2 regions of the Mesorhizobium sp. WSM4815 genome follow, and region 2 is predicted to be linked to the other one. Evidence: riboswitches for the same ligand, from Rfam matches in the RefSeq annotation. Region 2 holds a riboswitch; the other holds the start of a gene.
What was found. A riboswitch is a leader RNA that binds a small molecule or an ion and turns the genes downstream of it on or off. The one in region 2 is predicted to bind cobalamin.
Positions count from the first base shown of each region.

Region 1: linked by a shared signal. The riboswitch ahead of AC0L2B_RS05300 (CbtB domain-containing protein) and the one ahead of AC0L2B_RS30575 (aromatic ring-hydroxylating oxygenase subunit alpha) in region 2 are both predicted to bind cobalamin.

Region 1 covers NZ_JBVVQS010000078.1:53,483-58,650, forward strand. Annotated here, with positions in the region: gene cobD (threonine-phosphate decarboxylase CobD) at 1-25, opposite strand, end outside; gene cbiB (adenosylcobinamide-phosphate synthase CbiB) at 24-992, shown strand; gene cobO (cob(I)yrinic acid a,c-diamide adenosyltransferase) at 1,166-1,780, opposite strand; gene cobU (bifunctional adenosylcobinamide kinase/adenosylcobinamide-phosphate guanylyltransferase) at 1,782-2,279, opposite strand; gene AC0L2B_RS05295 (CbtA family protein) at 2,302-3,066, opposite strand; gene AC0L2B_RS05300 (CbtB domain-containing protein) at 3,082-3,261, opposite strand; cobalamin riboswitch at 3,299-3,508, opposite strand; gene AC0L2B_RS05305 (heparan-alpha-glucosaminide N-acetyltransferase) at 3,900-4,892, shown strand; gene AC0L2B_RS05310 (methyltransferase family protein) at 4,889-5,168, shown strand, end outside.
Region 2 covers NZ_JBVVQS010000102.1:371,054-376,221, reverse strand. Annotated here, with positions in the region: gene AC0L2B_RS30595 (ABC transporter ATP-binding protein) at 1-642, shown strand, start outside; gene AC0L2B_RS30590 (DUF680 domain-containing protein) at 833-1,069, opposite strand; gene AC0L2B_RS30585 (DUF680 domain-containing protein) at 1,144-1,368, opposite strand; gene AC0L2B_RS30580 (DUF680 domain-containing protein) at 1,436-1,642, opposite strand; cobalamin riboswitch at 2,150-2,352, shown strand; gene AC0L2B_RS30575 (aromatic ring-hydroxylating oxygenase subunit alpha) at 2,466-3,713, shown strand; gene AC0L2B_RS30570 (FAD-binding oxidoreductase) at 3,737-4,867, shown strand; gene AC0L2B_RS30565 (FAD-binding oxidoreductase) at 4,877-5,168, opposite strand, start outside.

The DNA.
Region 1 (5,168 bases), on a different contig from region 2:
CCGCCGCTCCATCAAGAGACTTCATGTCGATCCTGATCGCTTTCCTGTCATTGCTTGTTGAGTTCGCTGTCGGCTATCCCAGCTGGCTGCTCGGCGCCATCGGCCATCCCGTCACCTGGTTCGGCAGGCTGATATCCTTTCTCGACCGCAGGCTCAACCGCGATACTGATTCCGACGCCTTGCGCCGCCGGCGCGGTGTTCATGCGCTGCTGATCATCGTACTTGTGCCGGCCACCATCGCTTTCGCTGTGGAAACCATGCTTGCGGGCATTCCAGCCGGATTGATCCTCACCGCGCTCCTGGCGACATCGCTGCTGTCGCAGAAGAGCCTGGCCGAGCATGTCGAGGCGGTGGCCGACGGACTCGACAATGGCGGACTCGACATCGGTCGTGTTGCCGTCTCGCAGATCGTCGGCCGCGATCCGGAAAAGCTCGACAGAGCCGGCGTCTGCCGTGCGGCGATCGAAAGCCTGGCCGAGAATTTTTCCGACGGCGTCGTCGCGCCGGTCTTCTGGATCGGCATCGGCGGGCTGGCCGGCGGCGTCGCTTACAAGGCCGCTAACACCGCCGATTCGATGATCGGCCACCGCACGCCGCGCCATGAGGCTTTCGGCCGGGCGGCGGCGCGCTTCGACGATCTGATCAACCTGCCGGCGTCGCGGCTGACCGCGCTGCTCATCGTGCTGGCCGCCTTCCTCGTCAAAGACGCCGATGCCGGCAACGCCTGGCGCACCGTGCGGCGCGACGCGAAAAAGCACCGATCGCCCAATGCCGGCTGGCCTGAGGCGGCGATGGCCGGCGCGCTCGGCCTGGCGCTGGCCGGGCCGCGCTCCTACGACGGCGTCATGGTCGACGACGCGTTCATGGGCGAAGGCGGCCGCCGCGATGTCGAGAGCGTGGACATCAGACGAGCGCTAAGACTCTATCGGGTTGCCGACTTTCTGCTGATGGGACTGTTCGGCTTGCTGTCGGTGATCGTCATCGTTGCGTGACTGCGGCCTCCCCTTCTCCCCTTGTGGGAGAAGGTGGCCGCGAAGCGGCCGGATGAGGGGTGTTCCAGCTTGGTACCGACGGCGCTCCGTCCAGCAGCCCTCAACCGTCTTGGCGCTACGTGCCAATCCACCTTCTCCCACAAGGGGAGAAGGGAGAAGAGGCGAACGAAACCTCAGAACTCTATGCCTTGCTGCGCCTTCACGCCGGCGGAAAAGTGATGCTTGGTGACGCCCATCTCGGTGACCAGATCGGCGGCATCGACCAGCGCCTGCTTGGCGTTGCGGCCGGTGACGACGATATGCAGGTTTTCGCGGCGGCCCTTCAGCGCCGCCACCACCGTGTCGAGATCGAGATAGTCGTAGCGCAGCGCGATGTTCAACTCGTCGAGTACCAGCAGGCTGATCGATGGATCGGCCATCAGCTCGAGCACCTTGGCCCAGGCAGCCTCGGCGGCGGCGATGTCGCGCTTCAGATCCTGCGTTTCCCAGGTAAAACCCTCGCCCATCGTGTGCCAGACGACCCGGTCGCCGAAAGCGGCAAAGGCGTCCTTCTCGCCAGTATGCCATTTGCCCTTGATGAACTGGACGACGCCGACGCGCCTGCCGTAGCCGAGCATCCTCAGCGCCAGCCCGAAGGCGGCAGTGGTCTTGCCCTTGCCGGGCCCGGTGTTGACGATCAGCAGTCCCTTCTCGACCGTCTTGGCCGCGACCTCGGCGTCCTGCACCGCCTTGCGTTTGGCCATCTTGGCGCGGTGGCGTTGCTCGTCCCTGTCGTCGATATCGGTCATATCACTTCACCTTGAGCGGCAGTCCCGCCACCATCAGCAGTACTGTGCCGGCGACGGCGGCGACCTGCTGGTTGAGCCGGCCGGCGGCATCGCGGAACCGGCGGGCAAGCGCATTGTCGGGCACGATGCCCTGCCCGACCTCGTTGGAAACCACGAACCACGGCCCGCGCGGCCGCGACAGCACATCCGCCAGCCCTCGGCATTCGGCCTCAATGTCGCGTTCGGCCAGCATATGGTTGGACAGCCACAGCGTCAGGCAGTCGATCAGGACGGGCCGGCCGTCAGGCAGCCCCCCGATCGCGCCGACGAGATCGAGCGGCGCGTCGATGGTCGTCCAGCCGCAGCCGCGCCGCGCCCGGTGCAGCGCGATGCGTTCGCGCATCTCGTCGTCATAGGCTTGCGCCGTGACGATGTAGGTCCACGGCGCCGGACAGGCCTTCACCAGGCTTTCGGCATGCGCGCTCTTGCCCGAGCGTGCACCGCCGATGACCAGGGTCAGCTTGCTGCCTGGAGCAGCGCGATCAGGCAAGGCTGTCGCGCAGGCCGGTTGCGGCGCCGGTCAAGCGGCCGCGCACCACGCCGACGACAGCGCCGAGCACCAGCCAGAACACCAGATTGGTCAGCGTCACCGCCACCACGAACTGGTGGTGCAGGCCTTCCGGGATCGGCGATTCGAAACTGTCGGGCTGCGGCGCGCCGACAATATGCGGCGCCACGATCAACGCCACGGCAATCACCGCCAGCGGCAATGACTTGCGAAAGGCGAGCAGGCCGAGACCGGCCGCGGTCGCCACCACCGTTGCCGTCCACCAGATCTGGCGCTGGGCGAGATCGGCCGCCGGCATCGCCGGCAGTTCGGGCGGCAGGCCAAGGTTCGGGGCCAGCGTGAACACGGCAAAGCCGGCAAGGCCCCAGAACAGGCCCTGTCGCCAATTGCCGATGCCGCCGGCGAATTCCGAAGCGGCGACCAGGATCAGCGCAAAGCCGATGCCGGTGACGACGTTGGCAACGACGTTAAAGGCGAAGCGCTCGAAGCCATCGGCCGGCGCCCAGCCTTCCTCTTCCGCGGTGGCTGCTTCAGCCGGCACGGCGCTGCTCATGGCATTACTGCCTGCTGCGGCCGGCGACAAACCATGGTCATGCGTGTGACCACCGCCGGCCTGTTCGTAGACTTCCGCCTTGAGGATGAGTGGCACCGTGGCGTAGGCCTGCATGCAGGCGAGAACGACGCCGGCCACAAGCCCTGCGATCGCCGCGATGAACACGACGTTGCGAAACAGTGTCATGGTGTCAGCCCCTCGTCAGTGGCAGGGAAAGCCCGTCGAATGGCGATAGTCGTGAGCGGCATTGTGGACCGCATCGATGTGCGAGAAGCCGACAAAGCCCATGACGAAAACGCCGAGAAATGCAGCAAGCGCCAACTGCACAAAGCGCGACTGCGAGGAGACGGAAGCGCCGAGCGAGACGGAAGCGGTATTCATGTCTTGTCCTTTCGCCCTCCACCCGAGGGCATAGAAGTCAGTTCTCCTGTCGCCGGCAGGTCTCCTGGCTCGCGGATCAGCGCCCTTCCCCACCTTCCCGAAGAAGCTCTTCCCGAAGAAAATCTTCAGTGGCATATGGAGAGGACTACCGCACACAGTTGCGGGGGCAGCCACGGCATCGGGCGAATTTTGCCCCTACCGCATTCCCTCTTGGTTCCAAAACGGAACCGACGACGGCTGCGACTATAGGCAGAATCGCCGCGCCCGGCAAACCAAATTCCGCCAGCTAGCAGCGCGAATGCGCCGTGCCGGGAACCAGCTTGGTTCCTCTTCGCCGCGATCTTGATGGTTGAATCGTCGGCGCTGCCCCTCATCTGCCTGCCGGCATCTTCTCCCCGTATAGTGACGGGGAGAAGGGGGCTGTCATCGGCGGTTTCGCCAATCATCAGCGTCGCAAGGATGGCGCCGGGCGTTGCGGCCGGCTTCTTTCTCCCCGTCACTATACGGGGAGAAATGCCCGGCAGGGCAATGAGGGGCGGCGCCGGCTTCGACGCCCTGGGCATCAACGGGCCCTGTCTTCTTTTGTCCGGGGCAACCATGATAGTCGTCTTGCAGCACTGAATCAGAATTGCGAGATCATGACCATTCCTACGCCGGCCGTTCAGGACCGATCCAGGCGCATCATCGCTATCGACGTCGCCCGCGGCATCGCTTTGCTTGCCATGGCGAGCTACCATTTCACCTGGGATCTCGAATTCTTCGGCTACACCGATCCCGGCCTGACCGCCTTTGGCTGGTGGAAATTCTACGCGCGCTGCATCGCTTCGACCTTCCTGTTCCTGGTCGGCGTCAGCCTGTTCCTCGCCCATGGCAAGCAAATCCGCTGGAACGGCTTCTGGAAACGCTTCGCCATGGTCGGCGGGGCGGCGCTCGCCATATCGGCCGCCACCAGGCTTGCCACACCCGACAGTTTCATCTTCTTCGGCATCCTGCACGAGATCGCACTGGCCAGCCTGCTCGGCCTGGCGTTTCTGCGGCTGCCGGCGCTGCTGACGCTGGTTGTCGCAGCTTTCGTCATCACCGCGCCGCTCTACCTCAGGTCCGAGATCTTCGATCATCCGGCCCTGTGGTGGGTCGGCCTGTCGGCAACCAACCCGCGCTCCAACGATTATGTCCCGCTGTTTCCATGGTTCGGCGCTGTGCTTGCCGGCATCGCAGCGGCAAAGCTTGCCTTCGCCTCCGGCATGCTGACGCGGCTGGCGGGCCTGACGCCCGGCCGCTGGACTAATCCGCTGGTCTTTATCGGCCGGCACAGCCTCGCCTTCTATCTGATCCACCAGCCGGTGCTGATCGGCTCGGTCTGGCTGATTTCGCAAGTCATGCCGGCAGCGGTCGAAACCAGGCAGGTCACCTTCCTGAAAGAGTGCCAGGCATCGTGCGAGCAATCGCGCGACACGGAGTTCTGCAGCAGCTATTGTGTCTGCATGCTCGATACGCTCGAGGGCGAGGCCACGCTTGATCGGCTCTACCGCAACGACCAGGCTGCGGAATGGAAGGCGCATCTCGACGAGCTCGCCGGCGCCTGCACTGCCAAGGCCGACGGCACTTTGATGGAGGGAGGAGCACAATGACCGACCATCAGCAGAAACCGGGCCAACAGAAACCGGGACAGCAAAAACCGGGGTTTATACCGTGGCCGCCGCTGATCTATGTCGCGGCCATCGCCGTCAGCATCGCGCTTGGCTTGCTTTATCCGCTGCCATGGATCGGCGGTCTTTTGGGCGACATCCTGTTCGCGGCCGGCTGGGTGGCATTGTTCGGCGTCGTCGCACTCTGGTTCACGGCGATCCGCATCATGATCCGGGCAAAGACGACGCTCCACCCGAACGCCGTGCCGGACCATCTGG
Region 2 (5,168 bases):
GACGAGCCGCTGTCGAACCTCGACGCGGCGCTGCGCGTCGCCACCCGCATCGAGATCGCCAAGCTCAAGGAATCGATGCCTGCTACAACGATGATCTACGTCACCCACGACCAGGTCGAGGCGATGACGCTGGCCGACCGCATCGTGGTGCTCAAGGAGGGCCATATCGAGCAGGTCGGCACGCCGATGGAGCTCTACAAGAGACCCGGCAATCTGTTCGTCGCCCAGTTCATCGGCTCGCCGGCCATGAACATCCTGCCGGCGACGATCGACAAATCAGGCGACCCGACCATCGTCAGTCATGTCGGCGGGCGCAAGGCGACGGTGCCGATCGCCACGCCGGCGTCGGTGAAGGGCGCTTCGGTGAGCTTCGGCGTGCGGCCGGAAGATCTGACGATCGCCACCGGGGCGGATTATCTTTTCGAGGGAACGGTGGATTATGTCGAGCAACTCGGCGAGGTCCAGCTCGTCTATGTCGACATCGGCCGCGCCGACCTGCCGCTGGTCACCAAGCTGCCAGGCAATGTCGGAGTCAAGCGCGGCGCTGCGCTGCGGTTGAATGCCGATGCCGGCGACCTGCATATTTTCGATGCCGACGGACATTCATTCACGCTCCACAAAGCGGAAGCAAAGGCAGCCTGAGAGCAGCAGCCGAACTGATGGATGTTTGGTGACCCAAAAACGAGAGCGGCGGGCAAAGCCGCCACTCTTGTGCGTTCCGGTCGCTGTTAGAGCGACGTGCGTCCAAGTGGACGCACAAAGGTACGCTCCAACACTTTAAACCTGCGCATCGTGCTTTCCGAGAATCGGAACCGATTTTCGGGCCGATGCGCTAGCGGCCGAACAGGTTCCGGTCGCTGCCCTGCGGGGCCGACTTCTGTACGTCGCCCGACGAGTTGAGCAGCTTGTAGACCGGCGAGCCGGTATTGCGTACCGAAGAAGTCTGCGTGTTGTCGACGTTGATGGTCGCCTGCTTGTTGATGTCGGTTCTGCCAAAGTTGTCGCTACCGGCAAAAGCGCCGCCCGCAGCAATCAAAAGCGCGGCGGCGGTAAGAACGATCTTCTTCATTTTCAAAACTCCTGGATTTTCTTGGTTCCGCCAGCCCGGCGGGCAAATGCCGCCGCCGCTGTTGGAACGAACTGTTAGTTGTTGCCGAACAGGTTACGGTCGCTGCCGTTGACGGGTTTCTCGTCAGCCGGAACCGGATTCTGCGGCGAAGCCGAATTCCGAATCGAAGCCGTGTACGAGTTGCTGTCGACCGCAGCGGCCGGCTGGTTGGCGCCGTTCGATCCAAAGTTGTCGCTGCCGGCAAAAGCGCTGCCGGATATGGCCACAATGGCGGCGGTGGCAAGAATGAGCTTCTTCATTTCAAATACTCCTGAGTTCCTCAGATCCCGAGCGGCGGACCGCCACTTTGCTGTTTGGGACCAGCTGTTAATTGTTGCCGAAAAGGTTGCGGTCGGCGCCCTGGCCAACGGGCTGCTTTTCAGCGTGAGCCGGCGTCTGGACAGAGGCCGTATACGAGCTGTCGACCGAAGCAGTCGGCTGGGTGGCGGCGTTGGACCCATAATGGTCGCTGCCGGCAAAGGCGCTGCCGGTGATGGCCAGAGCGGCGACGGCAGCAAGAGCGATCTTTTTCATTTTAGTACTCCAGTATCTTAGTCTTCAGTCCGTCTAGCGGCGTGTCTTGGGAGGATGCGCGCGTCGTTCGGACAGCCCCGATGTGGGAAGGCCATTCGGCGGATTCCAATCACGAAGTTGTTCCGTATGGACCAAGAATCTACACCTTGAAATTGTACCAGAAGCATCTACTACCATGGTTTTATGGTTCGTTTTCAATATCTTATTCAAAATTAGCCATTCATGATTTGACGGATTGGCGGATCTGCGTTCACAGCATGCTGTACTCATTGTCAACAGAAACGAACCGTTCGGTTCGATTTTAGAGGCGGCTAATAGTCACTTTTGTAAACTGTTAACCTTCCTGGTCGCCGCCGCGGGTCGGATTCGATGTCACGGCAGCCGACAATGGCCGCCGACAAAGTGGGGTTTCAGCCCTGCAGATATAAACCTGCAGGTTTCGCAGGCGGTGTCGCGCCGCATGGATACGATGTCGCTTTCATGCCGGCAGTCAGCCGGCCGGCATGATTAGATCACGCCATCTCAGGTGCCGCTTGGTGACGACGAAGCGGAGAATTGGGAAGCCGGTCAGAACCCGGCGCTGCCCCCGCAACGGTGGTGGAGTTCAAGTCGCAACGGGAGACCACTGGGCCACAAGCCTGGGAAGGTGTCGCGACGAGTCCGCAAGGACACTCCAGAGCCCGGAAACCAGCCCGAGATTTTCAGACTCGACTGATCGCGGTGGGCGGTCAAGAGGTGGATGATGCACGTCCGGCCCTGTCGCCGGCGTGCAAACGGTCCTCCCTCCATCACCACCAGTTCAGTCCTTACACGAGGACAGGACATGGACGCGCGCAACGACATGCTGAGGCTCTTGCACGGCCGCAGGCAAGGCTATTCGCTCGAGCAGCCCTTCTACACCGATCCAGATTTCTTCAAGCTCGACATGGAGCTGATCTGGTATCGCGACTGGCTGTTCATCGGCCACGATTGCGAGTTGCCGAAAGCTGGCAGCTATATCACCGCCCAGATCGGCGACTATCCGGTCGTGCTGGTCCGCGACCAGCAAGGCAAGATCAATGCCTTCCACAATTCCTGCCGGCATCGCGGCAGCCGTGTCTGCAATGCCGACAAGGGCACTGCGGCGAAGCTGGTCTGCCCCTATCACCAGTGGACCTACGAGCTGGACGGCCGGCTGTTGTTTGCTCGCCAGATGGCAGACGGCTTCGACAAGAGCCAGTTCAGCCTGAAGCCGGTGGCTTGCGAAAGCGTTGCCGGCTACATCTTTATCTGCTTGGCCAACGAGCCGGCCGACTTCGCGCCGATGCGCGCCATGATCGAGCCTTACCTGCTGCCGCACCGGCTGCGCGAGGCAAAAATCGCCTTCGAATCGACCATCGTCGAGAAGGGCAACTGGAAGCTCGTCTGGGAGAACAACCGCGAGTGCTACCATTGCGCCGGCAACCATCCGGAACTCTGCAAGACATTCCCGGAAGCGCCGACCGTGACCGGCGTGCAGGGCGCCGACAGCGATCCGGAGATGCTCGCGCACTGGGCGAAATGCGAGGCGGCGGGCTTGCCGAGCAAGTTCCGCATCGATCCGGCCGGGCAGTATCGCGTCACCCGCGCGCCGCTGCTGCGCGACGCCGTCAGCTACACGATGACGGGAAGACGCGCGGTGAAGAAGAACCTTTCCGACAGCGTTTCGACCGACCGTATCGGCTCGCTGCTGCTCTATCACTATCCGACGAGTTGGAACCATATCCTCGGCGATCATGCCGTCACCTTCCGCGTGCTGCCGATCAGTGCCACGGAAACGGCCGTCACCACCAAATGGCTTGTCCACAAGGACGCGGTCGAAGGCGTCGATTACGACCTCGCCGAACTCACCCATGTCTGGACCGAGACCAACGACCAGGACCGTCGCATTGTCGAGGAAAACGCCTTCGGCATCCTGTCGCCGGCCTATGAGCCCGGCCCCTATTCGGAACTGCATGAGGGCGGCGTCATCCAGTTCGTCGAATGGTACGCCTCCTTCATCGGGCCGCGCCTTGCCGAGGCCGGGCGGCCGGCGCTGCGCAGCGTCGCCTGAACGAGGTCAAGGGGATGAATGCGATGACGGACCTTGGCCTCTACCGCCATCTCGACGAGATGGCGCCCTGGAACGACAGGCTCCAGGTGCTGGAAGTCATCGGCGTCAGCGACGAGGCGCCTGACGTGAAGACCTTCACCTTCCGCTCTGACAACCAGACCTGGTTCCGCTACAGACCGGGGCAGTTCGTGACGCTGGAACTGCCGACCACCGAGGGCCCGATGATGCGGACCTATACGCTGTCGTCCTCGCCGTCGAGGCCGTTCTCGATCGCGGTGACGGTGAAAGCGCAGGCCGGCAGCCTCGGCACCCGCTGGATGTTCGACAATCTGAAGCCCGGCGTTCACGTGAAGGCCTATGGGCCGGCGGGCGACTTTTCGCTGCACAGCCATCCAGCGGCCAAGTATCTGTTCATTTCGGCCGGCTCAGGCGTGACGCCGATGATGTCGATGCTGCGCTGGCTGAACGACTGCGCGCCATGGACAGATGTCGGCTTCGTCAACTGCGCGCGAAAGCCCGAGGAGATCATCTTCCGCAAGGAGCTCGAGCTGCTCGGCAGCCGCATGCCGGGCCTGACGCTCGGCTTCATGATCGAGGAGCGGTCCAGCCGTGAGGGCTGGTTCGGCCATATGGGCCGGATCGACGCGATACGGCTGCCGCTGCTGGCGCCCGATTTTCGCGAGCGCGAAATTTTCTGCTGCGGCCCCGGCCCGTTCATGCGCGCCGTGCGGCAGATGCTGGAGGCGGCCGGCTTCGACATGGCCAACTACCATCAGGAGAGCTTTGCGGCCCCGGCGGTGGAGGAAATTCCGGCCCCGTTCGGTTCGCCGGCAGAGGGTGGGCCGGCAAAAGGTGGGCCAGCAGAGGGCGGGATCGAGGTACCTGCCGAGGCCGCAACGCCGATCCGCTTTTCGCTTTCGGATATTGATGCCGAATGCGTTGCCGGCCAGACCGTGCTGCAGACGGCGCGCGCTTCGGGCGTACGCATCCCCGCAGCCTGCGAGTTCGGCCTGTGCGGAACCTGCAAGGTGAAAAAGGTCTCGGGCACGGTCGAGATGAGCCACAATGGCGGCATCCTCGATCACGAGATCGACGACGGCTTCATCCTTGCCTGCTGTTCGAAGCCGCTGGCGGCGCTCGAGATCGACGCCTGACCGGGGAGCTTAAACCCCGTAGCGCTCGGTGCGGATGAGGCTTGCCGGAACGCCGGCATCGATCAGCGCCTGGGCGGCGGCTGACACGAAGGCATTCGAGCCGCAGACAAAGGCGAACCTTGGCGGCGCGGGCAGCCGCAGCATCGATTGCTCCATCATCGCGGCATCGACCCGCCGCGAATAGTCTGACGGGCGCGGGGCGGCCTCGCGGGTCAGCGCCAACACCAGATCGAAGCCGTCCCGGCGATCGTGGAAGTCGATCAGCTCGTCGCGAAAGATCACCTCGTCCCAGACCCGTGCG